2 regions of the Exiguobacterium sp. ERU653 genome follow, and region 1 is predicted to be linked to the other one. Evidence: a T-box and tRNA genes for the amino acid it is inferred to sense, from the RefSeq annotation. Region 1 holds a T-box; the other holds one or more tRNA genes.
What was found. A T-box is a leader RNA that pairs with one kind of tRNA and senses whether it is charged. The one in region 1 lies ahead of ileS (isoleucine--tRNA ligase), so its partner is inferred to be a tRNA-Ile.
Positions count from the first base shown of each region.

Region 1 (15,376 bases):
CCACCAATTGGTGGCATGCTTGATATCTCTCCAATCGTCGCTTTATTCGTGCTTCGTATGGCACAAGCCGGAATTGCTGCGATTTTCGGGTGATGTATGAGCGTCTATGACCACTACAGACCAAGTGAACGGGCGTTCGTCGAACAAGTGCTCGACTGGGTGCAACAAGTCGAGAGTAGTTATGTGTTGAAATTGACGGACTTTTTGGACCCGCGTGAACAACAAATCGTCAAACAGATTGTCGGTAATCAACTTGTGATGCATAGTGATGGCGGATTCGAAGGCGCAGAAAGGTGTCGACTTATTTTGGCTCCGGATTACTATGAACTGAATCCTCATGATTTTGAAATTGAAATCCGACGTATCGAATACCCAACAAAGTTTGTGGATTTGACGCATCGACAAGTGACGGGAACCTTACTCAATGCAGGGCTGAAACGTCAAAAGTTTGGAGATGTCGTCCTTCAAGATGAGATTGTACAATTTGCGACGACGCGTGAATCAGTCGGATTCATCGAAATGAATTTGGATCGTGTCGGAAAAGCGAAAGTTCGCATTTCCTCCGTTGAGCAAGACGAGATTCTTGTCGTTCCGACAATTGAATGGGTCGAAGGATTTGGTATCGTTTCTTCTTTACGATTTGATACGGTTGTGAGCGAGGTTTTAAACATGTCCCGTCAAAAAGCACAAGCACTCGTCAAACATGGCGACTGCAAAGTAAATCATAAAGTCATTGAAGATGCGAGCTTCATTCTCGAACCAGACGACCTTCTATCCGTTCGTGGACACGGTCGCATCAAATTGATGGAAATTCTAGGTTCGACCAAACGTGAAAAAATTAAAATACAGTATGGCACCATACGTTGAATTTTAGGAGGAAAGTCGAATGGCGTTGACACCGATTGATATTCATAATAAAGAATTCTCTTCCCGTTTTCGTGGGTACGACATCGATGAGGTCAATGAATTTTTAGATCAAATCATTAAAGAGTTTGAACTATTGATTCGTGAGAATCGACGGTATGAAGAACTTGTCAACGATATGCAAGCTCGCATTGACTACTTTTCCTCGATGGAAGATACGTTGAACAAGTCGATTATCGTTGCACAGGAAGCTGCGGAAGAAGTGAAGAACAACGCTCAAAAAGAAGCGAGCCTCATTTTGAAACAAGCAGAGCGTGAGGCGTACGCCCGTGAAGAAGAAGCAGCCCGAAAAGAGAAACTTGCTGAACGAGAAGTCGTTCAAATGCTCAAAAAGGTTGAGTTATACCGTACACGTTTCCGTGTCCTCGTAGATGCCCAAATGGAGCTCCTCAATAGTACGGAGTGGGAAACGATTGTCGGCGAGCCGCCTGTACAGACGGTTCTTGACGATAGAACTGAACTTGCGTATAATGACGACGAAGTCACACAGAATGAAGAACAACATGGATAAATGATCAACACGTTGAGTAGGACGCGTCGATCGAGTCATACCTACGAAGCGACTTAGGGGCGGTGAGAGCCTAAGAGAAAGACTCGAATCGGTATCCCCTATGAGTTGTCACGCTGAACTTGAGTAAGCGTGTCCGCCTGACCTCGTTATCGGTTACCGAGAGCGGTCTCATTTGAGGTGAGACTAGTAGGGTGGTACCGCGAGTCAACCAACTCGTCCCTATCAGGGATGGGTTGGTTTTTTTGTTTTCTAAAAAATGTTGATGGAGGAGTTTCGATGAACTACAAAGATACGCTATTAATGCCAAACACTGAATTCGCGATGCGTGGGAATTTACCAAAACGCGAACCAGCGATGCAAACGGAATGGGAAGACATGGACCTTTATAACAAGGTGCAAGAAAAAAATGCTGGGAAACCACAATACATCTTGCATGATGGACCTCCATACGCGAATGGCGACATCCACATGGGACACGCGATGAATAAAGTATTAAAAGATATCATCGTTCGTTTCAAAGGGATGAACGGATATCAGTCTCCAATGATTCCAGGTTGGGATACACACGGACTTCCAATCGAGAATGCCCTTCAAAAAGCAGGCGTCAACCGTAAAGAGATGACGGTCGCTGAATTCCGAGAGAAGTGTGCGGAGTATGCAATGGAGCAAGTGAATTCGCAACGTGAACAATTCAAACGTCTCGGTCTTCTCGCAGACTTTGAAAATCCATACATCACCCTCCTTCCTGAGTATGAGGCTGCACAGATTCGCTTGTTCGGAACGATGGCTGAAAAAGGTTATATCTATAAAGGGAAAAAACCTGTCTATTGGTCACCATCTTCTGAATCGGCACTAGCTGAGGCAGAAATTGAATACTATGATAAAAAGTCACCAGCAATCTACGTGGCATTCCGTGTCGTAGATGGGAAAGATACGTTGACGTCAAACGATCACTTTGTCATCTGGACGACGACACCTTGGACAATCCCGGCGAACCTTGGTATCGCGGTGAGTGATGAGTTGACGTATACGCGCATCGAACATGAAGGAAAAGGTTATATTGTCGCTGAGACGCTTGTCGAAGAAGTGACGACAGCGCTCGGATGGTCAGATTACACAGTGAGCGGTTCTTGGAATGGACGTGACTTCGAGTACATGACGGCACAACACCCGTTGTATGAACGCACGTCACTCGTCGTCCTTGGCGATCACGTCACAGCGGATGCGACAGGACTCGTTCACACAGCTCCTGGGCACGGGGAAGACGACTACCGCGTCGGACAAGCGTACGGATTAGATGTCCTTTGTCCGGTAGATGACCGTGGATATATGACGGATGAAGCACCTGGATACGAAGGGCTATTCTACGAGGATGCAAATAAGCAAATCGGGATGAAACTTGAGGAGAATGGATATTTGCTCAATTTAAAGTTCATCAAACACTCGTATCCACATGACTGGCGTACAAAGAAACCGGTCATCTTCCGTGCGACACCGCAATGGTTCGCTTCAATTAAAGATTTCCGAGAGGATATGCTCCGTGAAGTCGAAGAAGTGAACTGGGTCCCGGAATGGGGAATGACTCGTCTTTACAACATGGTTCGTGACCGTGGAGACTGGGTCATCAGCCGTCAGCGTGCGTGGGGTGTTCCGATCCCGATCTTCTATGCGGAAGATGGAACGGAAATCATCACGAACGAGACGATTGATCACATCGCAAACTTGTTCCGTGAACACGGTTCAAACGTTTGGTATGAGCGAGAAGCAAAAGATCTTCTTCCGGAAGGATTCACACATCCGAACAGCCCGAACGGAGAATTCCGTAAAGAACTCGACATCATGGACGTCTGGTTTGATTCAGGGTCATCCCATGCCGGTGTGTTAGAAGAACGTGAAAATCTTCGTCGTCCGGCAGATCTTTACCTTGAAGGATCTGACCAATACCGCGGATGGTTCAACTCATCACTCTCAACAGCTGTTGCGACGACAGGCAAAGCACCGTACCGTAACGTCTTGAGCCATGGTTTCGTTCTTGATGGGGACGGACGCAAAATGTCGAAATCTCTTGGTAACACCATTGCACCGAACGATCTCGTGAAGCAGTACGGTGCTGAAATCGTACGTCTTTGGGTCGCATCTGTCGACTATCAGTCTGATGTACGTGCGTCACATGACAACTTTAAACAAGTATCAGAAGTTTACCGGAAGATGCGTAACACAATCCGTTTCCTTCTTGGAAACTTGAACGGCTTTGAACCATCGATGCGTGTCGCGTTTGAAGATATGCCGGAAGCGGACCGTTTCATGGCAACGAAGCTCAAGCAATTGCAGGCGAAAGTTGTTAAAGCCTACGATGAATTTGACTTCATGGCCGTGTACCATCTCGTTCATAACTTCTGCGTCAACGAGTTGTCATCGTTCTACCTTGACTTCACAAAAGATATTTTGTATATCGAGCGTGAAGACGATCTCCGTCGTCGTGCCGTTCAGACGGTCATGTACGATGCGGTCGTCCTCTTGACAAAACTGTTGGCGCCAATCCTTCCACATACTGCCGACGAGGCGTGGAAAGAGGTTCCTGGGAAGTCAGAAGCAAGCATCTTCTTGACTGATCTTGAAGAAGTCGATGCGTTGACTACTGACGAGAAAACGTTGTTAGAGAAATGGTCGAAATTCCTCGTCTTCCGTGACGATGTCCTCAAAGCGATCGAAATCGCACGTGGCGAGAAGCTGATCGGGAAACCGCTCGAAGCCAAATTGATTCTTGCACCGAAAGCCGAGACTGCCGGCTTGTTGAATACAATCGACAACGTAAGCCAACTGCTTCAAGTATCACAAGTGGAGTGGGCTGAGACGGCAGACGTTGATTATGCGACGACAAAAATCACAGTCATGAAAGCAGATGGTGCCGCTTGTGCACGTTGTTGGACGTACTCGACAGAGGTTGGACAAAACGAAGAGTATCCTGAGCTTTGCCCACGCTGTGCATCAGTAATCGGTTAAGACGAACCGGAGTGGCGTCCCCACTCCGGTTTCTTAACGGCTTGAAAGGAGACGTATATGAAACGATATTATGGATTGGCCTTCATCTTGATTTTGCTCGACCAACTAACGAAATGGGTCGTTGTACAGACGATGACGATTGGTCAATCAATTGAGGTCATCCCGAATTTGTTGTATTGGACTTCTTATCGCAATAAGGGAGCGGCTTGGGGGATGTTAGAAGGACAGATGGTGTTTTTCTTCATCATCACGATTCTCGTCGTCGCCGGTTTGGTATACTTCTTACACAAAGAGGTGAACGGGTATCAACTTCTTGGATATAGCGTCGGATTATTGTTGGCCGGTGCCATCGGTAACTTTATCGATCGCTTGTTTCGTGGCGAAGTCGTCGATTTTGTCGACACGTATCCGTTCGGCTACAACTTCCCGATTTTTAACGTGGCTGATATGGCGCTCACGTTCGGTGTCATTTTGATGGTTATTGGTATTTTATTTGAAGAAAAATTACACAAAGAAAGGGGACAATCGTAATGGAATCCTATACTTTTGTCGCCGATGAAAAGGCAAGGATTGATAAGTGGGTAAGTGACCGTGGAGAGTGGTCACGCTCGCAAGTACAAGAATGGATAAAGACAGGGGTATTACTCGTTAATGGTACTGCCGTCAAACCGAACTATAAGCTCCAATTGGGCGATGAGATTGAAGTGAACATACCGGAAGCGGTAGAACTAGAAGTGTTGCCTGAACAAATTTCACTCGATATCGTATATGAAGACGAAGACGTCATCGTCGTCAATAAGCCACGAGGGATGGTCGTTCACCCTGCAGCCGGTCACACGTCCGGAACGCTCGTCAACGCCCTTCTCGGACATTGTGATGACCTATCAGGTATCAATGGTGTGAAGCGTCCGGGAATCGTACACCGAATTGATAAGGATACGACGGGACTCCTCATGGTCGCCAAAAATGATTTGGCTCATGAATCACTTGCGAGTCAATTGAAAGACAAGACGATCAAACGTGAATATATCGCGCTCGTCCATGGTGAACTTGTCCATGAACTTGGGACAATTGAAGCGCCGATTGGACGCGATACGAATGATCGTCAGCGTATGACGGTGACGGACCGGAACGCAAAAGAAGCCGTTACACATTTCCGTTTGCTCGAACGCTATAAAGACTTTACCCTCGTCGAATGTAAGCTTGAGACAGGTCGTACGCACCAAATTCGTGTGCATATGCGCTATATCGGTCATTCGCTCGCGGGAGACCCGAAGTATGGACCGCGTCGTACAATCGATTTAGGGGGTCAAGCATTGCATGCGGCGACACTCGGTTTTTACCATCCTCGAACAAAACAATGGATGGAATTTGAGGCGCCACTCCCTGAAGACTTTAAAGCGGAACTCGCAAAGTTAGATAAAATCGAGAAAACTCGTTGACTTCTATCCCGTTCCGATTTATAGTCTAGGAAGCATAACACCTTTAAACCCAGTCCAGAGAGGCTGCGAAAGGATTGTGACCGAGGTCACATTTACGTCAATTCAACCCCGGCATCAGACTGCCGTTTTTGATGAAGACTCCCTTTCCAGCCGGACGAGGGAGTCTTCTTTTTTGAATGAAGCATGAAAGGAGGAATCACGTGAAACAATCAGTTATTTTAGATGAGTCAGCCATCCGTCGCGCCTTGACGCGAATCGCCCATGAAATTATCGAGCGTAACAAAGGAATCGATGATATCGTTCTCGTTGGGATTAAGACGAGAGGGGAGACACTCGCCGATCGGCTTGCCCGTCGCATCGAGGAGATTGAAGGTAAACCGGTCGCACTAGGGAATCTCGACATCACTCTTTATCGCGATGACTTATCGAAAAAGTCGTTAGATCCGGAAGTGAAAGCAACAGAACTGCCACATGACATCAATGGAAAGACTGTCGTCCTCGTCGACGATGTGCTTTATACCGGTCGTACGGTTCGTGCCGCAATGGACGCGCTCGTCGACCACGGTCGCCCGGATTATATCCAGCTCGCGGTCTTGATTGACCGGGGACATCGGGAACTTCCGATTCGACCTGATTTTATTGGGAAGAACGTTCCTACATCCAAATCCGAGCAAGTCGTCGTCCGACTCAGTGAAGTCGACACGGCAGATGAAGTCACAATCAACCAGCAATAAATCATACCTTTAAGGTGGTCCAGAGAGGCCAGGAAGGAGAAATTCAATATGAAACAACCCGTACTACACATCCATGAGCGTCCCGCTCACTTTCCACAATGGCTACTTTTCAGCCTTCAGCACGTCTTCGCCATGTTCGGAGCGACGATTTTAGTCCCGATTTTGACAGGATTAAATACATCGGTCGCCCTCGTCGCTTCCGGAGTGGCCACGCTCTCATTCCTAGCGATCACTCGCTTCAAAGTCCCAACATACTTAGGTTCAAGTTTTGCCTACATCGCGCCAATCATTGCGGTCAGTCAGCAATGGGGTGTCGAAGCCGCACTGTTCGGCGGCATCGTTGCCGGTTCCGTATACGGTGTTGTTTCGTTGATCATCTATAAAACAGGTGTCAATTGGTTGCTTCGATTGCTTCCACCAGTTGTTGTCGGACCGGTCATCATGGTCATCGGGCTCTCGCTCGCACCAGTCGCCATCGACATGTCGATGAATCAAGATGGTGCATACAATGGCACATTCATGATGATTGCACTACTTACACTTGGGATCACGATGCTCGCCATGACGAAATTGAAAGGTGTTTGGGGAGCGGTTCCGATTCTATTCGGAATCGTTGGAGGGTATGCCATCGCCGCTGCGTTCGGAATCATCGACTACTCACCAATCCAACAAGCTAGCTTGTTCCAACTTCCTGACTTCACAATGGTGTTCGTCGACTATATGCCGATGTGGCAAGTCGGTGCGCTCCTCGCCATCGTACCCGTCGCACTCGTCACGATGACGGAGCATATCGGAGATCAAATGGTCACCTCGAAAATCATTGGACGGGAGACGATGAAAGATCCGGGTCTCCACCGGACATTACTAGGTGATGGGGTAGGGAAGGCAGTCGCTTCTGCGCTCGGTGGTCCACCGTGTACGACGTATGGGGAAAACAACGGTGTCATGGCGATCACACGGGTGTACAGTGTGTATGTCATCGCAGGAGCGGCGCTCATGGCCATCAGCTTCGGATTCCTCGGTCACGTTGAAGCGTTCATCTCGACCATCCCGAATCCGGTAAAAGGGGGCATCTCGATCCTCTTGTTCGGGGTTATCGCCTCAAACGGGCTGCGCACGATGGTGGAAAGTAAAGTCGACTTGGCGGAGAAACGCAACTTGATTATCTCATCGGTCATCCTCGTCATCGGTCTAGGCGGGGCAATGGTACAACTTGGCAGCTTCCCTGTACAAGGAATGGCGCTCGCGACAGTCGTCGGGATTCTCTTAAACGTCATCTTACCGAAAGAAGAAGACGATTCGATTGACGAAGTCAACACAACTGAAGAAACGAAACAAGCAAGTAACTTTTAAATCGATCCCGTGAGGTCGGCAAAGTGAAGGCTCGTTTATTTGGGCGTACTCTGCTCAAGTAAAGGCGTCCCTTCACTCGGTGAAGAGACGCCTTTTCTCTTTGCCTCTACAAAAGGAGGAGACGAACATGAATACGATGCAAACCAATGTCAAACCAGTCAAACACTTCGTTAGCTTAGACACACTTTCTCTCGATGAAATCATGGGCATGATTGAAGAGTCGTTGCGCTACAAGCAAGGTGATCTTCCGCCACTATTTGACGGAAAGACGGTCGCAAACTTGTTCTTTGAAAACTCGACCCGGACGAAAAACTCGTTTCAAATGGCCGAGCGACATTTGAACATGCAAGAGATTCCGTTCGATGTGACGACATCATCTGTCACAAAAGGTGAAACATTGTATGACACATGCAAGACGCTTGAAGCAATCGGAGTAGACACGCTCGTCATCAGACACCCGGAAGCGGGGTACTATCATGAACTCGTTGAGAAATTGAACATCCCGGTACTGAATGGGGGTGATGGCAGTGGCGAACACCCATCCCAATCGTTACTCGATCTCGTCACCATCTTTGAAGAGTTCAGAACGTTTCAAGGATTGAACGTCGCCATCTGTGGAGACCTCGTTCACAGTCGTGTCGCTCGCTCGAATGCAAGTGTTCTGAATCGCCTCGGGGCAAATGTGGTCGGATGTAGTCCGGCTTCTTGGTGGGACGATTCGATGGGGTTGGAGCGAAAAGAGCTTGATGATGTCTTAGGTGAAAGTGATGTCATCATGCTGCTCCGTGTCCAGCACGAGCGCCACATTATGGGTGACATCTTTTCAAAAGAAGAGTACCACACGCGTTACGGCTTGACGGTCGAACGAATCGAACGAATGAAAGAAGGTGCCATCATCATGCACCCGGCTCCGGTCAATCGGGATGTCGAGATTGCCGGATGTTTGATTGAGCATGAACGGTCACGAATCTTCCCGCAAATGAAGAATGGGGTATACGCCCGTATGAGCATCTTAAATCGAGCATTAGGAGGTCAACAATGATACTTCAACACGCGACATGGTATGACAAGGGAACGAAGCGTACGACAGCCATTCAAGTGAAAGACGGAAAGATTGAATCACTTGACTATAAAGGGGAGACGACGGGACAAGAAATCGTCGATGCATCGGGCTATTTGCTCGCTCCAGGACTTGTCGATGTGCATGTTCATTTAAGAGAACCAGGAGGCGAAGCGAAAGAGACGATCAAGACAGGGACGCTGGCTGCTGCGGCAGGTGGTTTCACGACCATCTGCTCTATGCCGAATACGCGACCGGTTCCAGACAATCGCGAGACGATGGATGTTCTCCTTCAAAAGATTGAACAGGATGCGGTCGTCCGTGTCCTTCCATACGCCGCCATCACGAAACGACAGCTCGGTGAAGAACAAGTCGACATGGAATCGCTCGCAGATGCGTTTGCTTTCACAGATGACGGGGTCGGCGTCCAATCAGCAGCGATGATGCGTGAAGCGATGCGTGAAGCGAAACGATTGAACAAAGCAATTGTCGCTCACTGTGAGGACAATACGCTTAAAGCGGGCGCGGTCCACGAAGGGAAATTCAGTGAGGTGCATGGAATTCAAGGGATTCCGAGCCTCGCCGAAAGCATTCATATCGCTCGCGACGTTTTGATTGCTGAAGAGACAGGGTGTCACTATCACGTCTGTCACGTCTCATCGCGGCAATCGGTTCGTGTCATCCGGGATGCGAAACGGGCAGGCATCAAAGTGACCGCAGAAGTGACGCCCCATCATCTCGTCTTGAGCGAAGAGGACATCCCGGGTCTCGATGCAAACTTCAAGATGAATCCACCGCTCCGGAGCGAGGATGATCGACAAGCCCTCATCGAAGGATTATTCGACGGGACGATTGACATGATCGCAACGGACCATGCTCCCCATACAGCTGAAGAAAAAACACAAGGGATGGAGCGGGCTCCGTTTGGCATTACCGGTTTCGAAACAGCACTTCCACTTCTTTACACGACGTTTGTAAAAACCGGGGTCATGGAAGAGCATCAGTTGCTCGACTGGATGACGAAACGTCCGAGTGACGTATTCGGCTTATCGAGAGGGGAACTTCAGGTGGGGGCGGACGCGGACATGGTTTTCATCGACACGGAAACGACGCGTGTGGTCGATCCCACGACATTTTATTCAAAAGGAAAGAATACACCGTTCGCGGGGAGAGAGCTTGTCGGGTGGCCAGTCATGACGATGGTCGGCGGCGAAATTGTATATAAGGGGCGATTTGATGAAACGAACATTATGGCTTGAGGATGGCATGGCATTTGTCGGTAAAGGATTCGGGGCACCGGCGGATACGATGGGGGAAGTCGTCTTCCAGACAGGGATGACAGGTTACCAAGAAATCTTATCGGACCCATCGTACTGCGACCAAATGATTGTTCTTACGAACCCACTGATCGGGAACTATGGCGTCAATCGTGAGGATTTTGAAACGACGGTACCGATGGCAAAAGCATTAATCGTGAAAGAGGCGTGCGATACGCCATCGAACTTTCGTTCAACGGCGACACTCGACGCGACACTTACCCGCTTCGGCATTCCAGGACTAACGGATATCGATACACGGATGTTGACACGTCATTTACGTGCAAAAGGGGTAATGCGCGGCGTCCTCATCGATGGAGAGTTGACTTGGGACGAGGTACGGGCTCGATTTGATGAAGTTTCTCCAACAGATCAGGTGGCACGCGTATCGACGAAACGGACGTATGTGAGTACGGGAACTGGTCCTCGCATCGCCTTGATCGACTTCGGGGCGAAACTCGGTATCATGCGTGAACTGATGAAGCGAGAGTGTGAGGTCATCGTCTTCCCGCACGACGTGACGGCAGAAGACGTATTGCGGTATGAGCCGGACGGTATCATGTTGTCGAACGGACCTGGAGATCCAAAAGATGTTCCGACGGCACTACCACTCATCGAACAACTCATGCCGACGACTCCGATGTTCGGGATTTGTCTCGGTCACCAGCTGATCGCTCTCGCAAACGGGGCGGACACGTTCAAGCTTCCGTTCGGACACCGTGGCGCGAACCATCCGGTACTTGAGCTCGAGACAGGTGCCGTGACCATCACGTCACAAAATCATGGATATGCGGTAGAGGAAACGTCACTACTCGATACACCGCTCATCGTGACACATCGTGCGGTCAACGATGGAACGATTGAAGGGGTGAGACACCTCCACCATCCGACGTTCTCGGTACAGTACCATCCCGAGGCAGCACCGGGACCGTACGACGCCAACGACTTGTTTGACCGTTTCATGCAACTCGTACAAGAAAACAAACAGAAAGTGGGAATTTGACATGCCAAAACGACCAGATATTCAGAAAATCCTCGTAATCGGATCAGGACCGATTGTAATCGGACAAGCAGCGGAGTTTGATTATGCTGGTACACAGGCATGTCTTGCCTTGAAAGAAGAAGGCTATGAAGTCATTCTCGTCAACTCGAATCCTGCAACAATCATGACGGATCCGACGACAGCGGACCGTGTCTACATCGAACCGCTCGAACCAGAATTCGTCGAGCGGATTATCCGGCAAGAACGTCCCGATGCACTTCTGGCGACGCTAGGAGGACAAACAGGGTTGAACTTGGCATTTGAACTCGACAAACGGGGTGTCTTACGTGATTGTGGCGTGGAACTTCTCGGGACGAAACTGTCTGCGATTGTTCAGGCGGAGGACCGGGAACAGTTCCGTAACTTGATGTTTGAACTCGGTCACGGTGTACCTGAAAGTGAGATCGTCCATACGCTCGAGTCTGCTTGGGGATTTGCGGAACGGATTGGGTATCCGATCATCATCCGACCTGCGTACACGCTCGGGGGAACCGGTGGAGGGATTGCCCATGACCGGGAATCGTTCGAGCAAATCGTCGAATCTGGACTAAAAGCGAGTCCTGTGACGCAAGTCTTGTTAGAGAAATCGATTGCCGGGATGAAAGAAGTCGAGTTCGAGGTGATGCGTGACTCGAGTGACCAAGCCATCATCGTCTGTGCGATGGAAAACTTTGACCCGGTCGGAATCCACACCGGTGACTCGATTGTGTTCGCCCCGACTCAGACGCTGTCAGATCGGGATTACCAGATGCTACGTAGCGTCTCGCTCGACATCATTCGGGCACTTGGGATTGAGGGAGGATGCAACATCCAATTCGCCCTCGACCCAGACAGCTTCACGTACTACGTCATCGAGGTGAATCCACGTGTTTCCCGAAGTTCGGCGCTCGCTTCAAAAGCGACAGGCTATCCGATTGCCAAACTCGCTGCAAAGGTCGCTGTCGGCTACAAGTTATCAGAATTGAAAAACCCGGTCACAGAGACGAGCTACGCCTCGTTCGAACCGGCGCTCGATTACGTCGTCGCCAAAATCCCACGTTTCGCTTTCGATAAGTTTGAGTCCGCGGATCGCCGCTTAGGCACACAAATGAAGGCGACGGGTGAGGTCATGGCCATCGGTCGAAATTTAGAAGAGGCACTGTTAAAAGCGGTACGTTCGCTCGAACTGGGCACGGAAGAACTCTATGTTCCACAACTTCAAGCATTAGACACAGAACAGCTCGAGAATGGACTCATCCATCCGACAGACGAGCGTTTGTTCATCGTATATGAGGCCCTTCGTCGCGGATACACGGTAGAAGCGCTACACCAACTGACAAAAATCGATCGATTCTACTTACACAAACTGAGTCGGATTTGGCAAGTTGAGCAACAACTCGTCGCGGAGCCGTTAACGTCAGAACGTTTATTCGATGTGAAACGCCTCGGATTCAGTGATGTGGCAATCGCCCGCATGCTCTCGATGGATACAGAAGCGGTTCGCACGAAACGGAAAGAATGGAACATACGTCCCGTCTATAAGATGGTCGATACGTGCGCGGCCGAGTTCGCTTCTGAGACGCCATACTTCTATGGAACGTATGAAGTGGAGAATGAAGCGGTCAAGACAGACCGGGAGTCCATCCTCGTCCTCGGGTCGGGACCGATTCGAATCGGTCAAGGTGTCGAATTCGACTATGCGACCGTTCACTCGATCCAAACGATTCGAGATGCGGGTTACGAAGCAATCATCATCAACAACAACCCAGAAACGGTCTCGACGGACTTTTCCATCTCCGATCGATTGTATTTCGAGCCGTTGACGACAGAAGATGTATTCGAGGTCATCGAGAACGAGAATCCTCTTGGTGTCATCGTCCAATTCGGTGGGCAGACTGCCATCAATTTGGCGGCATCGCTAGAAGCGAACGGCGTAAAGATTCTTGGGACGGCTCTGGAAGATATCGACCGTGCCGAAGACCGGAAGGCGTTTGAAGCCACATTGTCCGCTGAGCGATTGGCTCAACCACCAGGGAAGACAGCGACAAATGTGGAAGACGCCGTCGTTTGTGCGAATGAACTCGGCTATCCGGTACTCGTCCGACCATCGTATGTCCTCGGTGGACGGGCGATGGAAATCGTTTATGAACAGTCTGAGCTTGAGCGGTACATGCGACATGCGGTCATCGCCTCGAAAGATCGACCGGTACTCATCGATCGCTATTTGACAGGAATTGAGATTGAAGTCGATGCGATCTGTGACGGGACGGACGTCTACATCCCAGGGATCATGGAGCATATCGAACGTGCCGGCGTACACTCGGGCGATTCGATTGCCGTCTATCCGCCACAACGTCTCAGTGACGAATTGAAGCAAAAAGTCGTCGACTATACGATCAAATTGGCGAAAGCATTCCGAATCAAAGGGCTTCTCAATATCCAGTTCGTCTATGCGGACGACCTATACGTCATCGAGGTGAACCCACGTGCGAGTCGTACCGTGCCGTTCATCTCGAAAGTGACAGGTTTACCGGTCGCACGGATCGCGACTCAGACGATTCTTGGGACGAGCTTGAAAGAACTCGGTCTCGGGACGGGCATTCATCCAGAGTCAGACGGTATCTCGGTCAAAGTACCAGTCTTCTCGTTTGCGAAATTGAAAGAGGTAGACCCATCGCTCGGACCAGAGATGAAGTCGACAGGGGAAGTCATGGCGACAGACCGGACGCTCGAAAAAGCGCTCTACAAAGGGCTCGTCGCAGCGGGGATGAACATCGCCTTGAAAGGGAACGTGCTCATGACGATTGCCGATCATGATAAGGATGAGGCCATCGCCTTGGCGAAACGTTTCGACCGTCTCGGTTTCCGCCTCATGGCAACGAGTGGGACGGCAGACGGTCTCGAAGCGGAACAGATGCGTGTTCGTCGAGTCGGCAAAATTCAAGAAGATGGTGAGACGATGCTCAGCGTGATCGAGCGAGGAGACGTCGACTTGATTATCAATACGACGAGTCGTGATGCCCTCGTCACAAAAGATGGCTTCTTGATTCGGCGTATGGCTGCAGAACAAGGCACGCTCTGCCTCACATCGCTCGATACAGCCGAAGCCTTGTTACAAGTCATTGAAAGTCTATCGTTCCAAACGGTCAGCATTCCGGCGTTCACAAAGTTCGGGGTGATGGTATGAAACGTGACGTGACAATTGTCAGCAACCGTCAAATCGCCAGAGCGACGATGGAGATGAAAGTACGCTGCCCCGGGGTGGAGATCGCCCCTGGGACGTTCTTTCATATCAAGACGTCCGGCTTGTTACGTCGGCCGTTGTCAGTGGCGAACGTCGAAGGAGACGAAATCACCTTCATATATAAAGTGATTGGGGAAGGAACATCTGAATTAGCTGCTAAGCGTGTTGGGGACACGTTGGACGTTCTTGGTCCACTCGGAAACGGATTTCCACTTGCACAACATGGAAAGCGGGTCGTCCTCGTCGGTGGTGGCATTGGGGTCCCACCCCTATACTACGTCAGACGTCGACTACATGAGATGGGGATCGAGACGATTGCGATTCTCGGGTTTGATTCACAAGAAAGTGTCTTTTATGAAGACGCATTTCGTGAACTTGGTGAGACCATCATCACGACAGTAGACGGCAGTCACGGGGAGCTTGGATTCGTCACGAGACCACTTGAACGCGTCGAAGCGGACGTGTTGTTTAGCTGTGGACCGGAAGCCATGTTAAAGGCAGTCGCCGCTTCACCCATTCCTGAACGATATCTCTCGATCGAGAATCGGATGGGCTGCGGGATTGGCGCCTGTTTTGCCTGCGTCTGTCAGGCACCGGAGGGTTATGTGAAAGTCTGTAGTGACGGTCCGGTATTCAATGCGGAAGAGGTGCTGTTATGAGATTGAATGTCGAGTTACCAGGTCTTCATTTAAAAAACCCGATTATTCCGGCTTCGGGATGTTTCGGATTCGGTGAAGAGTTTGCAAAACTGTATGATCTCTCCATCTT
Region 1 is NZ_JACSKV010000001.1:402,710-418,085, forward strand. Features, by position in the region: gene KNO95_RS02115 (YggT family protein) at 1-93, shown strand, start outside; gene KNO95_RS02120 (YlmH family RNA-binding protein) at 97-867, shown strand; gene KNO95_RS02125 (DivIVA domain-containing protein) at 887-1,435, shown strand; T-box leader at 1,439-1,659, shown strand; gene ileS (isoleucine--tRNA ligase) at 1,712-4,438, shown strand; gene lspA (signal peptidase II) at 4,496-4,969, shown strand; gene KNO95_RS02140 (RluA family pseudouridine synthase) at 4,969-5,880, shown strand; gene pyrR (bifunctional pyr operon transcriptional regulator/uracil phosphoribosyltransferase PyrR) at 6,057-6,614, shown strand; gene KNO95_RS02150 (uracil-xanthine permease family protein) at 6,663-7,967, shown strand; gene KNO95_RS02155 (aspartate carbamoyltransferase catalytic subunit) at 8,095-9,009, shown strand; gene KNO95_RS02160 (dihydroorotase) at 9,006-10,286, shown strand; gene KNO95_RS02165 (carbamoyl phosphate synthase small subunit) at 10,264-11,346, shown strand; gene carB (carbamoyl-phosphate synthase large subunit) at 11,348-14,551, shown strand; gene KNO95_RS02175 (dihydroorotate dehydrogenase electron transfer subunit) at 14,548-15,267, shown strand; gene KNO95_RS02180 (dihydroorotate dehydrogenase) at 15,264-15,376, shown strand, end outside.

Region 2 (15,376 bases), 620 kb from region 1:
TGAAGATTTCACGTGAGAGCGGGTATGACAAATCGTTGATTGTATCGTGTGTCGGTTCTACACCTTCAACTTTCAATGCACGGAGTGTATCTTGGTTTTCAAGGTAGTAAGCGAATCCGAAGAATCCGATTGCACCTTCCGTCCCTGCGACACCCGTTACGAGTACGTTGTCATCTTCCGACAATTGTGCGTCTTGGCGAATATCGACTTCATCAAGAACTTTTTCGTCGAAGAAATCATACGTACCTGAATCCTTACCTGGTGCGAAGAATGAAATCTCTTCATCTGGCCAGTCAGAGCGAACATCTTTCCACGTTTTCACGCTTGTGTCTGTCCACATTTTTTTCAATTCTTCAATCGTGATATCTTGTGCCCAGTCGTTTGCCGGGTTTACAACGAGTGATAGACCATCAAGCGCGACTGAAAGTTGTGTGAATTCCACACCATTTTTCTCAGCTTCAGCTGCTTCTTCATCTTTGATTTCACGTGATGCGTTTGAGAAGTCTGTCTCTCCCGTCACGAAACGTTTGAAGCCCCCACCTGTACCAGAGACACCGACCGTCACTTCAACTTCCGGTTGTTCGGCTGAATATTCTTCTGCGACTGCTTCCATGATTGGGAATACAGTTGACGATCCGTCCATGACGACTTTTCCTGAGAGCGCATCGCCTTCAGCAGCTCCACCTTCTTCATTATTCCCACAGGCAGCACCTACGAGTGCGACCGAAGTGATTGAAGCGAGTACAGCTGATTTTTTCATCCAAGACATTTGTGACGTCCTCCTTGAGTTTGCTTTGATTTTTGTTGTGGATCTGTTGTTATGTCCTACAATTAATATCCTAATGAACTTCTATTAACGAGAAATAAACGGAACGTAAAAGAATTGTAAAGACAAAAAAAGAAGTCACCGAAGTGACCCCTTTCATTGAAGCATTGCATTCACATCTTCTAAATCAAAGTAAGCTTTCATGATGTCATGAGCGACACGCGTGTTGATTCCCTCTGCCTCAAGTCCAGGCATGATGATGGCCCAAGCAATTTCTGGGTCATCAAACGGTGCCCAACCAACATGGTTGGAGTTCAGCGTCTTAATCGGCTCCCCGCTGGCGTTTCGTTTCGCCTGACCGTCTTCACCTTCAGCGATGGCCTGGGCTGTACCTGTTTTACCTGCAGCCGTCATCCCTGTCTGCTGCAAGATACGAGATGAACCTGATGAAGATTCAACACCTTGACGAAATCCTTCGCGAACTCGCTGAATGTACTCATCTTGAATATCGACTTTATTTAACGCATTTGGTTGGAACGTGCTGACGACTTGCTTGTTATTTTCATCAAGCGAACCAGGCTCAATGATTTCTTTAAGCAAGTGCGGTTGTACACGATAACCACCATTTGCTAGAGCGGACGTATACTGTGCCAATTGAATCGGCGTGTAGGAAATATACTGCCCGATCGACATATCCATAAGAAGTGTGACACGGTCCGGGATGCTACGGAATCCGGTAGATTCAAACGGTAAGTCAATTCCAGTCTCGACTCCGAGGCCAAACTGTTTATAATAATGTTCCATCGTTTCAAATGCTTGTGTGACATTTTCTCCGACGATTTGACCTGTCGAGTAATAGTCAGCCAAACGTAATGCTATTTGGAACATATAGATGTTCGATGACATTGCGAGTGCATCTAAGTCGTTGATGTTCCCCATGTTCCGATATGAGGCTTTGACGGACGACCCGATTCGAATCGGAGCATCATAAATATATTCACCTGGTTTGACGACACCTTCTTCAAATCCATAGGCGACTGTCGCCCCTTTAATAGTTGACCCAATTTGGCTGGCACGCAGCACCGTTCCGGTCGAAACGTCCTTAAATTCGTTCGTCTCTAAATCAAGTTCCTGTCCTGACAATGCAAGAAGCTCCCCCGTTTGAGGATTCATGACAACAGCAAAAGCCCGATCAAAGTGAGGACTTCCAGAACGTCCTGCTCGAATAGCCTTCTTCAAAATCTCGTCGATTTCTTTTTGGAATTCGATGTCCGTTGATAACACGATATCTTTGCCTGGGTTTCCGCTGACTCGTGTCGGTTCCCCGACTGGTTCCCCTTTGTAAGTCGTGAACACATCGTATGCTGGCGTTCCACGAAGGACGTCTTCATATTGTTGTTCCAAATAAGATGTTCCGACCCGATCATTCAACCCATAACCTTTTGCTTGGTAGGAAGCACGTTGCTCAGCCGGTATTTGACGGTAACTTCCTAAAAAGCTCTTGAACGTCTCATCGAACGGATAGTCACGTTGATAATATGGCTCAACGCTAACACCTGGCAATCGTTCTAGGTTTTCTTCGATGACCGCCATCTCTTTCGGACTTGCTCCGATTTTGATGACCTGTGGGTCTAATGCATAGCCGCTTTCCATATTGTGCTTGATGGCGATGATTTCTTCTGTCGCATCATCAAACGTGATCTCTTCTTCTGTGATCGAGTCAAGCAAAAGGCGATCCACGTCTTGGTTAGACAATGCCGCCCGTTCCTCTTCCGATAACGCCTCCAACAAGGATTGAGTGCGCTCTTGCGCTAACTCCGGATTCGTTGCAATCCAGTAGTCTTTGCGGTCACGCTCGGTCATTTTACGATCTTCTTTCGGAATATCGACAATCTCTGCCAATTTTTTTGCAACATCTAACCGTTCATCCGTTTTCGTCACTTGCGAGCGGCGATACATGACCGAGTAATTCGAAATCGTATCCGCAAGCACTTGACCGTTACGGTCGTAAATCTTTCCTCGCGGTACCTCATACTTGATTTTACTCGACTCCGTTTTCTGTACTTCTCGAGCAATCAATTCCCCGTTCACGATTTGAACGACCCCTAACCGAAAAATAAGAGTCGCAAATAGAATGAAGACGATAAAAAATAGTAAATTCAAGCGTAACGGTAAGTGGTTTCGCCGTTTCTTCAGCACTTTCACACGATTTTTAGCCAAGTCCGTTAACTCCTTCCACAATCGATTCCTTCTATATTATATAGAACAGCATAACCTGTCATTTTATCCGATTTTCACTATATCATAATTTGTTTACAAAATAATGAAAAGCACAAAAAAACCCGGGACTCATGTAAGAGTCCCAGGTAAGAACGACTTATTTAGCGTCAGCGTACAATTTCGCAACGTAATCCCAGTCGATGACATGGAAGAATGCATTGATGTAGTCAGGACGACGGTTTTGATAGTTCAAGTAGTAAGCGTGTTCCCAAACGTCAAGGCCAAGAATTGGCGAGACGCCTTCCATGATCGGTGAGTCTTGGTTAGGTGTAGACGTCACTTCAAGTTTCCCGTTTTTCACGACGAGCCATGCCCAGCCTGAACCGAAGCGAGTTGTTGCAGCTTTTGTGAACTCGTCTTTGAATGCGTCAAAGCTACCGAACGACTCGTCGATTGCAGAAGCCAGGTCTCCAGACGGCGTACCATTCTCATTTTTCTTCAAGAGCTTCCAGAAGAATGAATGGTTCCAATGACCGCCACCGTTGTTACGGACAGCAGTTTGAATGTCAGCAGGAAGTGAATCGATTTTTTGGAGTAAGTCTTCGAGTGAAGAGTACTCTACATCTTTCCCTTCGAGTGCATTGTTTACGTTTGTGACGTAAGTGTTGTGATGTTTTGTGTGGTGGATTTCCATCGTGCGAGCATCAATGTGTGGTTCGAGTGCATCATATGCGTAATCAAGTTTTGGTAATTCAAATTTAGCCATTACTAAAATCCCCCTTAAAAGTGTTTTGAACAACGTTCGTCTTAAATGTAACAGATATGTGACGGTCTACTCAATTCTAATGCTTCACTCGACATCTTCTTCCGGTAACGCCCAGACAGAAATAGACCCCGCCGCCACTTTAAATACCCCAAATCCTTCATCATCAATCTCAATTTTGTCCTCTAAGGTATTCGTCAAATCGACCCATGTTTCTCCAGAGCGCTCTTCACCAACGAACATTCTCTTTTCAGCCTCATCGGAATTTGAAATAAGAACGGCGCATCCTGAACGTTCGATCTCTTCTGCCCCATGGCGAACCCATCCAATGACATTCGACTCATCGAAGTAATCGTCCTGATCGCCGTAAGCTTTTTCACGACGAGCATATAGGAGCGTGTCAATCGCAAGTTTCATGCCATCAGTCGGGTGTGGTCCGTCAATACCGTAGTAATCTCCATAGAAGACACAAGGATATCCATCTTTACGAAGCAAGACGAGACCATAAGCGATTTGTTTAAACCATTCTTCTACCCACGATTCAAGCGCCTCCTCAGGCTGGGAATCGTGATTATCCACGAATGTCACCGCATGAAGGGGGTGTGACTGAACGAGTGTGTCATCAAAAATCGTTCGCATATCAAATGAAGCCCCTTCTTGCGATGCGCGATGCAAATTGTAATGAAGGGGAACATCGAACAAGTCGACGTGATAATCGATGTTATCAAGGAATGCTCGACACGCATCGAGGTCTGATTTCCAAAACTCCCCGACTAAATAGAATTCATCCCCCTTCTCTTCTCGCATCGTTTGGCTGAACTCTTTCACAAAATCATAGTTGATATGCTTAATTGCGTCCAAACGGAATCCGTCACATTTTGTTTCCTCGATGAACCATTTACCCCAGTTCAACACTTCCTCACGCACATCTGGGTGGTGATAATCGATATTTGCGAACATGAGATAATCATAAACACCGAATTCGTCATCAACGTTATCATTCCACCGCTTATTCTCTCCAACGATGAAGTAAATACCAGAACGGTCAGTCGCCGCATCATAATCAGTTCCGTTAAAATGAGTGTAGTCCCATTTGAAATTCGAATATTTCCCGTCTCGGGCTTCATAATCAAACTTCGTCCAACCTTCAATTTCAAACGGCTCATCTGACAATACTTTTGTTCGGTCATTCGGATCGACTTCTAATACTTCAAAGTTCTCGGTTGCATCCGCGCCTGCTTTATGGTTCATGACCACATCCATATAAATTTGCATACCTAACTCTTGTTGACAATACGCTGTTGCTTCGAGTAGTTCTTGTTTCGTTCCATATTTCGTGGCGATTGACCCTTTTTGATTAAATTCTCCTAAATCGTATAAGTCATAAACACCATAACCAGTGTCCTCGCCACTTTGTCCCTTCGTAACAGGTGGTAACCAAAGGGCCGTGATTCCAGCTTTATTTAAGTCTTCTGCTCTCTCTTTTAATCGCTTCCAATGTTTTTGGTCTGCCTCAACATGCCATTCAAAAAACTGCATCATGGTGTGATTTCGTTCCATTTTGTTCGCCTCATTTCATATTTTTCAAAAAACAAAATGCTAACGAGTATTTACCCACGATTTTTAGATTGAAAACAAAAAAACAACTTTCACAAAATGAAAGTTGTCGGAAAATGGACCCTGTAGGACTTGAACCTACGACCGGACGGTTATGAGCCGTCTGCTCTAACCAGCTGAGCTAAGGGTCCTTATAAATAGCGGCGGAGGGAGTCGAACCCACGACCTCACGGGTATGAACCGTACGCTCTAGCCAGCTGAGCTACACCGCCATGTTGTTATACAGTAATAATATACTGAATATATTTTAGAGTGTCAAGGGAAATTCCTTACCGAACAGAAAAAAGCACTCCAAAAATTCATTTGGAGTGCCCAGTTCTTATACGGTTACTTCGTTTGCATCTTCTAGTGTGATTTCTGTGATATTCATCGCATGGTCACCGATTCGCTCAAGGTTTGAGAGCATATCAACGAAGAACATACCTGCTTGTCCATCACAAGTCCCTTTGTTCAAGCGGACGACGTGGTTCTTACGGAATTGACGCTCGAGCATATCAAGCTTCGCTTCCATTTCAATGACTTTACGTGCCTCGACCATATCACTGCTCGCCAACGTTTGAAGTGATTTCTCTAACGTTTCACGTGTAAGGTCATACATTTCAGTCAATTCTTTTTGAGCATCAGCCGACAGTGTGACTTTCGTAGCTGTCTTATAATCGATTAACTCAATGATGTTTTCAACATGATCACCAATGCGTTCGATGTCGTTGATTGCATGCATGAGTGTCTTGTGCTCTTGTGATTCTTGTTCTGTCAAATCAACTGCGGCCAATTTCACGAGATAATCAGTAATTTTGGCATTTAACGAATTTAACGCTTCTTCGATATGAGCTGACTTTTCAGAGTGTTTTTTGTCGCCTGTAGTCAAATAGTTACGCGCTTCATCAAGACCAAGTTTTGCGAAATCTCCCATGCGGATGACTTCATATTTTGCTTGTTCTACGGCAATCGATGGTGACTGTTGAATGAAGATTGGATCTAAGTGTTGCGCTTTCGTGTCAACGATTGAATCTTCGCCAGGAACCATTTTCGTCACAAGCCAAGCAATCGAACCAATGAACCAGAACTGAATGAATGTATTGGCAAAGTTGAACGTACCGTGTGCGAATGCAATTTGCATCTTGTCTTCAATTGCTAAGAAGTCTGTAATCCAATAAATATAATTTGTAAAAGGAATTAACAAAATCATGAAGATTGTCGTACCAATCAAGTTGAAGATGACGTGCGCTGCTGCTGCACGTCGTGCGGCAACTGACGCACCGATTGATGCGAGAATCGCTGTGATTGTTGTTCCGATGTTATCACCGAACAATACTGGAAGTGCAGCGTCTAAGTCGATTGACCCTCCAGCATATAGCTCTTGTAAGATACCAATTGTTGCGGAAGATGATTGTACAATGAAAGTAAATACTGTACCGACGATGACTCCGAGGAACGGATTGTCACTCATAGATTGTGTCAAGTCGATGAAATACTCACTTGAACGAAGTGGACGCATCCCGTCTCCCATCAACTCAAGACCGTAGAAAAGTGCCCCAAGACCAAAGATGACTTGTCCAAGGTGTTGAAAACGTTCTTTCTTAAAAAAGAAGAGCAGGACTGCACCGATTGCAATCATCGGAAGCGAATATTCACCGACATCGAATCCGATAATGAATGCCGTGACCGTTGTACCGATGTTTGCACCCATGATGACTCCAATTGCTTGACGAAGCGTCATGAAGCCAGCACTGACCAGCCCGACCGTAATAACGGTAGTACCTGAAGAAGATTGAATCAATACTGTAACGATAATCCCGGCGAGTACACCGAGGAAAGGATTCGTTGTATACTTATCAAGGATGTCTCGCAGGCGATTCCCTGCAGACTTTTGGAGTCCGTCTCCCATCGATTTGATCCCGAAGAGGAAGATCCCTAGACCTCCAAAAAACATGAATAACATTTCTTGCAAATTGTATTCCACGATTTTTGTACTCCTTTTAATTAAGAATTGGTTGGATTTGCTTGGTTTTTAATGCCCTACTCATTATGCCTTCATCGGCAACTTCATGTAAACACGTTTTATGTAAAAGTTTTATTAAAACGCTGTACCAAAATTGTCTATTTATGAGTCTTTGTAATATAACAGATTGGAGTTTTTATATGTTATCCACGATTTTCACGTTTCTCCGCTCAAGTCTAGTCCCTTCAAAACAAGTGTTACGACTTCGTCTTGCGCCACTACATGCTTATATGGGCGCAGCTTTTATTCTGACGCTTGTCATCACTACGTTAGATTTTTTAGTAATTCGTCCTGACTTTTTTATTCCGATGTGGCTATTTTTACACGGCTTCGCAATCTTCTTTTTCTATTTGATTTGGGTATCCATCACTGCTTTATTCGTCCAATTGTTTACGAAAATCTATTCAAAAAATATGTTACCCTATCGTCAATCTTGGCCATATGCCGTGTCGACGACTCTTGTGCCGACTGTTCTGTTAGTCACGTTGTATCATATCAATTCAAATTTCATAGTTATTGGTTTGATTATTGGATTAGGGTATGTTATCTATCCTCTGACGAAAGTGCCACAAAAAAAACAACGTCGGGCGTCCTCTTGAACGCTCGACGTTGTTTATGTCGGTGACAATTCCTCAGGTGTTTGATTCAGCGCCTCACTTTGGTCTCTTAAGTTCGTGCCAGCATCTTGTAGTGAGCGTTGAACATTCGACCAACGATCTACCCCTTCATTTAAATCACTCAATTTCCGCTCAAGCAATGAACTGATTTCTCGTAACTTCTCATTCGATTCCATCAATTGAACGAGCCGCTCCCCTGTACTAGAGGTATGAACAGTAATTTCCTGAAACTCGTCTAGCTGAACTTTAATCTCGTAATCAATCGTCTCGATACCAGTCTCGACACGATCGACCGCATCTTTTAGAAGGTGAATCTCCCCAATGAAGTCATTGACTTCAGATAGCAAGTCTGTTCGTTCTATGTTCAGCGCTTCAATGGCACTGACCGCTAGAAGCGTTGCCTCATTTGTCATTTTGGCCAAGTTGCCCACTTCATTCGCAACGACAGCAAATCCTTTGCCGTGTTCTCCAGCTCGTGCCGCCTCGATTGATGCGTTTAATGACAGCATTTTTGTCGCTGTCGAGACGGAGAGGATACTCTTTAGCGCTTCATCTGCCTTTGAAGAGTTCACTTCACTTTCCATAAGCTTTTGCTGAATAGACTCAACTTGACGCTCGACATAGGCACTGACTTCTTTCACTGCAGAGAATGTTTCAAGCTCTTCATGTAAAATTGATTTTAATCGATTCCCTCGTTCATCCACACTTGTAATTTGTTGTTCGAGCACTTCAATTTGTTGTGTCACTTCTCTCATTTTAGATGAAGACCCGCTCGTCACACATTGATAAGAGTGACTCGTAGACTCTACAGTGGCTGCGACTTCTCTAAACTGTTCCACTTGATGGTGACTGTTCAATAGCTCTTGTTTGAAGACTGGCAAGCTCTTATTAAATGCTATTGCAGTTTTCCCCATCATTGTCATCGATTGATTCCACAGATGAATGAACGCATTGAATTCCGTTTCTAACATATGTATTTCCTTTGACTTTGCTCCAAGCATTACATCGTCGAATCGGCGCGACTCGACAGCGCGACGTAACGAATTGGCTAGAACACTTAATGACTTTACTTCACGGTGAATGAACCGTGTAAACATAAAGGTCATCCCAATCATCGCAATCAATAAGATGTAAACGATATGCCTCCGTAACTCACTCATCGAACCGAGAACAGATTCTTTCGTGACGACAAGAACGTAATCTGCTTTCAGTTCAGGAATCGGTACGGAAGCAATTAATAATCGCTCTGTTTCTATCACTTCCGATTTAGAATTCTCAAAGATATCTTCTATAGAACTGTCTGCCGTTATTCCTTTCTTCCCTGTCAATTGCACGACCGACTGCTCATTCACTAAAAATTGAGCCGCATCCATCTCATCTCCCGATAAGATCGATGCTTGTTGCATATAGGTAGACTTCAGTGAACGATTCAATTGTTTCTCGTTAGCGACATAGGCACTGTATGAGGTCTTAATTGATTCTCGCATAACCGTGACTTCTCGCAGGAGACGTTGCTCAATCTCCGCTGACAACAGTTGTTCAGATTTTAGTGCGAACCAACTAAATGTGAGTATGAAGATAAGAAGGACGATTGGCATCAGTGTCCATTGAAGACGGTGTGCCATTTTTAGACGTTTATTTTTCTTGGTTTCATTTCTGGCTTTTTTGATTAGATGTCGTTTGAAATTCCACTTCACGTGTGCCACCTCTTTTTATAATCTCGCCTATATATCGGTCTTGAGACGGTGGAAAATTATGAAGTAGATGTTAAGATAACGTTATAGTTTGTAAAGAGCACACATCCGTTACGCATCCTAGATGCTTTTTCACATTCTTTTCGTTATGATAATGAAGAAACCTTATCATCTTAAATCGATTGGATTCTTTCCAAAAGAAGGAGATTACGTATATGTCAGAAATTTTGCATCGTTCATTAACACGTCCGATTCGTGTCGGTAACTTGATTATCGGGGGATCTAACGAAGTCATTATCCAATCTATGACCACAACGAAAACACATGACGTCGAGGCGACAGTCGCCGAAATCAAACGTCTTGAAGAAGCTGGTTGCCAAGTCGTTCGCGTGGCATGTCCAGACGAACGTGCAGCTGACGCATTAGCTGAAATCAAGAGCCGCATCAACATCCCGCTCGTCGTCGATATTCACTTCGATTACAAGCTTGCCTTAAAAGCGATTGAAAGTGGCGTCGATAAAATTCGCATCAACCCGGGTAACATTGGTCGCCGTGAGAAAGTAGAAGCTGTCGTAAACGCAGCAAAAGCAAAAGGGATTCCAATTCGGATTGGTGTCAACGCTGGCTCATTAGAAAAACAATTCCTTGAAAAGTATGGTTATCCGACTGCCCAAGGAATGGTTGAAAGTGCCATGCACCACGTCAAGATTCTCGAGGACCTCGGATTCTACAACACGATCATCTCGCTCAAAGCGTCTGACGTGAATCTCGCACTCGAAGCGTACACGCTCGCTGCGAAGACATTCGACTATCCACTCCATGTCGGAATCACAGAGTCTGGCCCGCTCTTCTCTGGCTCACTCAAATCAGCGGCCGGACTCGGCGCTATCCTCTCACTCGGTATCGGCTCAACTGTTCGGGTCTCGCTTTCAGATGATCCAGTAGAAGAGGTAAAAGTTGCAAAAGAAGTACTCAAGTCGTTCGGGCTTGCAGCGAATGCCGCGACTCTAATTTCTTGCCCAACGTGTGGGCGAATTGAAATCGATTTGATTTCGATTGCAAAAGAAGTAGAAGATTACATTCAAAATATTAACGTCAATATTAAAGTGGCCGTTCTCGGATGTGCGGTAAACGGTCCGGGTGAGGCTCGTGAAGCCGATATCGGAATCGCTGGCGCACGTAACGAAGGTCTCCTCTTCCGTCACGGAAAGATTATCCGTAAAGTGCCTGAAGCGACGATGGTCGAAGAATTGAAAAAAGAAATCGATGCCATCGCCGCTGAAAAAATGGCTGAACGTGAGCGCGAAGAACAGGAACTCGCAAATCAATCAAATTAACAAATCTCATTCCCGTACGGTTGCAACCGTACGGGTTTTTGATAGAATAGAGGGCATGTGAGGAGGAGTGATGAGATGCGAATCGGCATTGATTTGGACGGAACCGTTACAGATCCTAAAAGTTGTTTCCTATATATGAATGAATCACTCGGTTATTCGATTGATTATCATCGTGCGACCGAGTACGAGTTGCATACGTATACAACGATGGAGCAACATGAATTTTGGAAGTTTATGATTGAAGAGGGGCATGAGGAAGCGATTTACCGCCGTTCCCTTCCGCACTCCGATGTGCTTAATGTGTTATGGGAGCTAAAGCGACAACATCATCTGCATTACGTCACTGCCAGAAGTGAGGCCGTGCGACCGGTTACGGAAGAATGGATCAAACAGCATCGCCTTCCGCTCGATTCGTTGGTCATGACCGGTTCCCATGATAAAATCAATGTCGTCAAAGACTTGTCACTCGAACTGTTTATGGAAGATCGATATGAGAACGCAATCTCGATTCATGAAGAAACATCAATCCCGGTACTCCTATTCGATGCACCTTATAATCGTAAGACGTTACCAGAGGGCGTGACCCGCATTTCGACATGGCGCGAGGCGCACCATCATGTCGCACAAATAGAGAAACAAATCGTTCTACAGCAACGTTAAAAGGCAATCCCGACGCAATCGGGATTGCCTTTTTAAATTCGTCCGAGCTCTTCGATTACATCGCTTGCTAGTACACTTGCGGGGTGTATCGTTCGACTAATCGATTTGGCGGCGAGCGCATGCCACAATACAGCTTGCTCACTAGGAGATTGAAGCTCACCTTTTCTTGACCAGAGCGCAAGTAAGATTCCCGTCAATATGTCTCCGCTCCCACCTTTCGCTAAAGCAGACGCTTCTACGGTATTGACGGCACCTTTCCCATCAGGTGTGACGATGAGGGTATACGTGCCTTTTAAAATCAAATGAACTCGATGTTGTTTCGCGAACTCGCTGGCCACAGCGAAACGGTCCCCTTCGATTTCTTCAACCGATTGATTGGTCAGTCTGGAAAATTCGCCAGGATGAGGCGTTAAGATGAGCGGACCTCGTGTTTCGAAACGTCTCGTCGAGAGCGCTCCCGCATCGACAATAATGGGACAAGACTGGTGCTTCACTTGTTGCCAGATGGTATCCATCCCCTCACCTTCCACCATACCGGGACCAATTGCAATCGCATCATATGATTGCTCTAGAACATCCGTATGTTGATTGTACATCGCTTCAGGCAATGTGGAAATGAACGGGCTTGCTTCTCGTGGGACGGAGAGATTTAATAAACCAATCCCCGAACGAATCGCAGCACGACCTCCTAAAAATGGTGCGCCTAACAAATGACGACTTCCACCGATAAGTATACCGTGTCCATAGTCTGTTTTATGACTAAATCGGTCCCGCTCCAATAATGACCGATTGAAATCAGATTCGGTCAACACGCTCCAATTCGATGTATGCGGTAATCCAATATCAATTCGTTCAATCTGTCCGTAATATGGCGACGTACGATTTAAAAACGCAGTACGTTTGTATCCGTGCAAACAATATGTGCGTGTTGCCTGAATCGCCAGACCATCAAACTCACGTGCATGGTCACTCGGTATTCCTGAAGGAAGATCAATCGATAAGACGGTTGCCATTTGTTGATTCACCCATTCAATCACGTCCCTTGCTTTTCCAGTCACGGGACCAGACAGTCCGACTCCGAAAAGAGCATCAATGACAATATCCGTTGCTACAGGTTGTTCAATCACACGAACGAGCGAAGACGCATATGCCGCGTGTGTCGAAGCTGCCTCTGATTTACTATCACCAAGTGGTAACCATACACTCACCTCATGTCCTTTTACGGCGAGCTCTCTTGCGACGACCCAGCCATCCCCTCCATTGTTTCCGGTACCACACACCACCAAAATGGTTGAATGCGATTCGATTGGAAGTTTAGGCACGATTGCCGAGGCCGCCCGTTCCATCAATACCGACTCAGGCATCCCGTTTTGAGTAGCGGTTTGATCAATCTGTTTGATTTCTGCAGCTGTATAAATCATTTGAAGCCCCCCCTTTCGATACAAAAAAGGAATTGAATCAATTCAATCCCTTTTGCTTACATTCTTTACAATACCCATATATCTCAAACTTATGGTCGACCACTTCAAATTCAGGATCGAGCGTTTCTACGAATCTCATTGGACACAAATCGAGTAGCTTCGTCTTCCCACAATTTCGACAAATCAAATGATGATGGTGGTGGTTCGCACTACACGTGACACGGAACGACTTTTCCCCGTCTAGCTCTGTCGCTTCGAGTAAACCTTCTTCAGCAAACGATTTGAGATTCCGATAGACTGTATCAAAACTCATCGTCGGATGCTTATCCCGCATATATTCAAGCACTTCCTTCGCACTGATATAGCGGTCTTCTTCAGAGAGATAGGCATACATTTCCAGACGTTTCGGTGTGACTTTTAAAGAGGACGAACGAAGTCGGTCCAGTCTTTCTGTCTCATTCATGATATACCTCCTTTTTCCTGAAACTCATCACTTTTTCAAGTAACATAACGATGGCAAGAATGCTGACAGCAATCAACACGATTACCCCACCTGGTGCGACATCGAGGTCATAGGCAAGGACAAGTCCACCGATTGTCGCGACCTCTCCAAAGATGACGGACCAAAGAATCGTCTGTTTGAAGCTTGAGGTGAAACGTAACGCAGCTGCGACCGGTAGGGTAATCAAGCTAGAGACGAGGAGCGTACCGACAATTCGCATGCTCACAGCAATGACAAGCGCAACGATGAACATGAACAGCGTGTGGAGCATCGTACTTGGCAGTCCAGAGACTTTTGCTTGCTCTTCATCAAATGACAAGAACAACAGTTGCTTATAAAAGATGATAATGACAACTAGGGTCACAACTGCTACACCAACAATCAATGATATATCAGACTGGCTCACTGCAGAAATCGATCCGAATAAGAGTGATGATAAATCAATAGAGAAGCCTCTAGAGAGCGATATGAAGATTGCACTGAGTCCCATCCCTGCAGACATCATAATTGGAATAGACAGTTCTTGAAAGTGAATATATTTCCCGCGCAACCAATTGAGCCCAAGTGCCGCTAGCACCGAAATTAACGTACCCATATAAAGCGGGTTTAGCCCAGCAAACAAGGCAATATATTGTCCAAGAAATAAGCTAAATGAAATACCGGCAAGGGTTATGTGTGACAGTGCATCGGCAATCAAGCTCATTCGTCTGACCACAACAAATGAACCAATTAAAGGAGCAGTGAAGCCGATGACAAGTGCCGCGATGAACGCATAACGTAAAAAACTATATGTCCAGAGATCTGCAATCATCTTGTACCCTCGTGAATGAGAACTTTGACAGGATATGGTTTGATGGATGATGCCAGTTCACCGAGCTCACTATATTCCCTTAAACCACAATTGCACGCCAATTTTCCATGATCAAGATGGACGACTTTCGTGACGAGGTCCGTCACAACGTTCAAATCGTGTGTGACGAGTACGAATGTACACGTCGTATGTTCTCTGAGCATATGCAATACTTCATAAAAATCCTGTAGATGCTTTTGGTCGACACCAACGGTCGGTTCATCGAGAATCAATAGATCGGGCTGGTTAACCATCGCCCGTGCGATGAAGACCCGTTGTTGCTGCCCACCTGATAATTCTCCAATTTTACGATGGCGAAACTGCCACATATTTACCGTTTCAAGAGCATTTTGAATCGCTGCTTGATCTTCTATTTTGAGACGTTTGAATAAACCAAGGCGACCATATCTTCCCATTGCTACGACCTCTTCCACCGTAACCGGGAATCCCGAGTTAAACGAGGCCGCTTTTTGGGAAACGTAACTGATACGAGACTTGTCTTTAAACTGCGAGATTGGCTTGTCAAAAAGTTCGACAGACCCTTGTTGTGGGTTTAGTAAACCAAGAATGGTTCGAATCAAGGTCGACTTCCCAGAACCGTTTTCTCCAACGATTGCGACAAAGTCCCCTTGTCGAATATCAATCGATACGTGTTGTAAGGCCGGTGTCCCATCATAGAAATAAGACACATCGTTTAATTTGACGACGGATTTTGTCATCTAATCCCTTCTCTCATTTGATAAATCGTAATCATTTCTACTTCCTAGGCGTTTGTATTATACAAAATATTAGACATGTCTTCAAGCAAGACCGGTTTCCCCCTCAGCGAAATGTTAAAATTCACGTAAATCATATGTTCGTTCAAAAGCTTGTCGATTACACTATTAGTATGAAGGGGATGGTTTTATGGAAAAGAAACTTGCAGTC
Region 2 is NZ_JACSKV010000001.1:1,021,230-1,036,605, forward strand. Features, by position in the region: gene KNO95_RS05325 (PstS family phosphate ABC transporter substrate-binding protein) at 1-769, opposite strand, end outside; gene KNO95_RS05330 (peptidoglycan D,D-transpeptidase FtsI family protein) at 923-2,986, opposite strand; gene KNO95_RS05335 (superoxide dismutase) at 3,144-3,752, opposite strand; gene KNO95_RS05340 (alpha-amylase) at 3,837-5,309, opposite strand; tRNA gene KNO95_RS05345 (tRNA-Ile) at 5,424-5,497, opposite strand; tRNA gene KNO95_RS05350 (tRNA-Met) at 5,505-5,578, opposite strand; gene KNO95_RS05355 (Na/Pi cotransporter family protein) at 5,686-7,329, opposite strand; gene KNO95_RS05360 (hypothetical protein) at 7,509-7,967, shown strand; gene KNO95_RS05365 (methyl-accepting chemotaxis protein) at 7,982-9,682, opposite strand; gene ispG (flavodoxin-dependent (E)-4-hydroxy-3-methylbut-2-enyl-diphosphate synthase) at 9,895-11,016, shown strand; gene KNO95_RS05375 (hypothetical protein) at 11,092-11,676, shown strand; gene KNO95_RS05380 (NAD(P)H-hydrate dehydratase) at 11,709-13,097, opposite strand; gene KNO95_RS05385 (Fur family transcriptional regulator) at 13,135-13,560, opposite strand; gene KNO95_RS05390 (metal ABC transporter permease) at 13,553-14,410, opposite strand; gene KNO95_RS05395 (metal ABC transporter ATP-binding protein) at 14,407-15,168, opposite strand; gene KNO95_RS05400 (Ppx/GppA family phosphatase) at 15,356-15,376, shown strand, end outside.
Region 2: it has a tRNA-Ile gene. The T-box ahead of ileS (isoleucine--tRNA ligase) is inferred to sense a tRNA for this amino acid. The anticodon was not compared.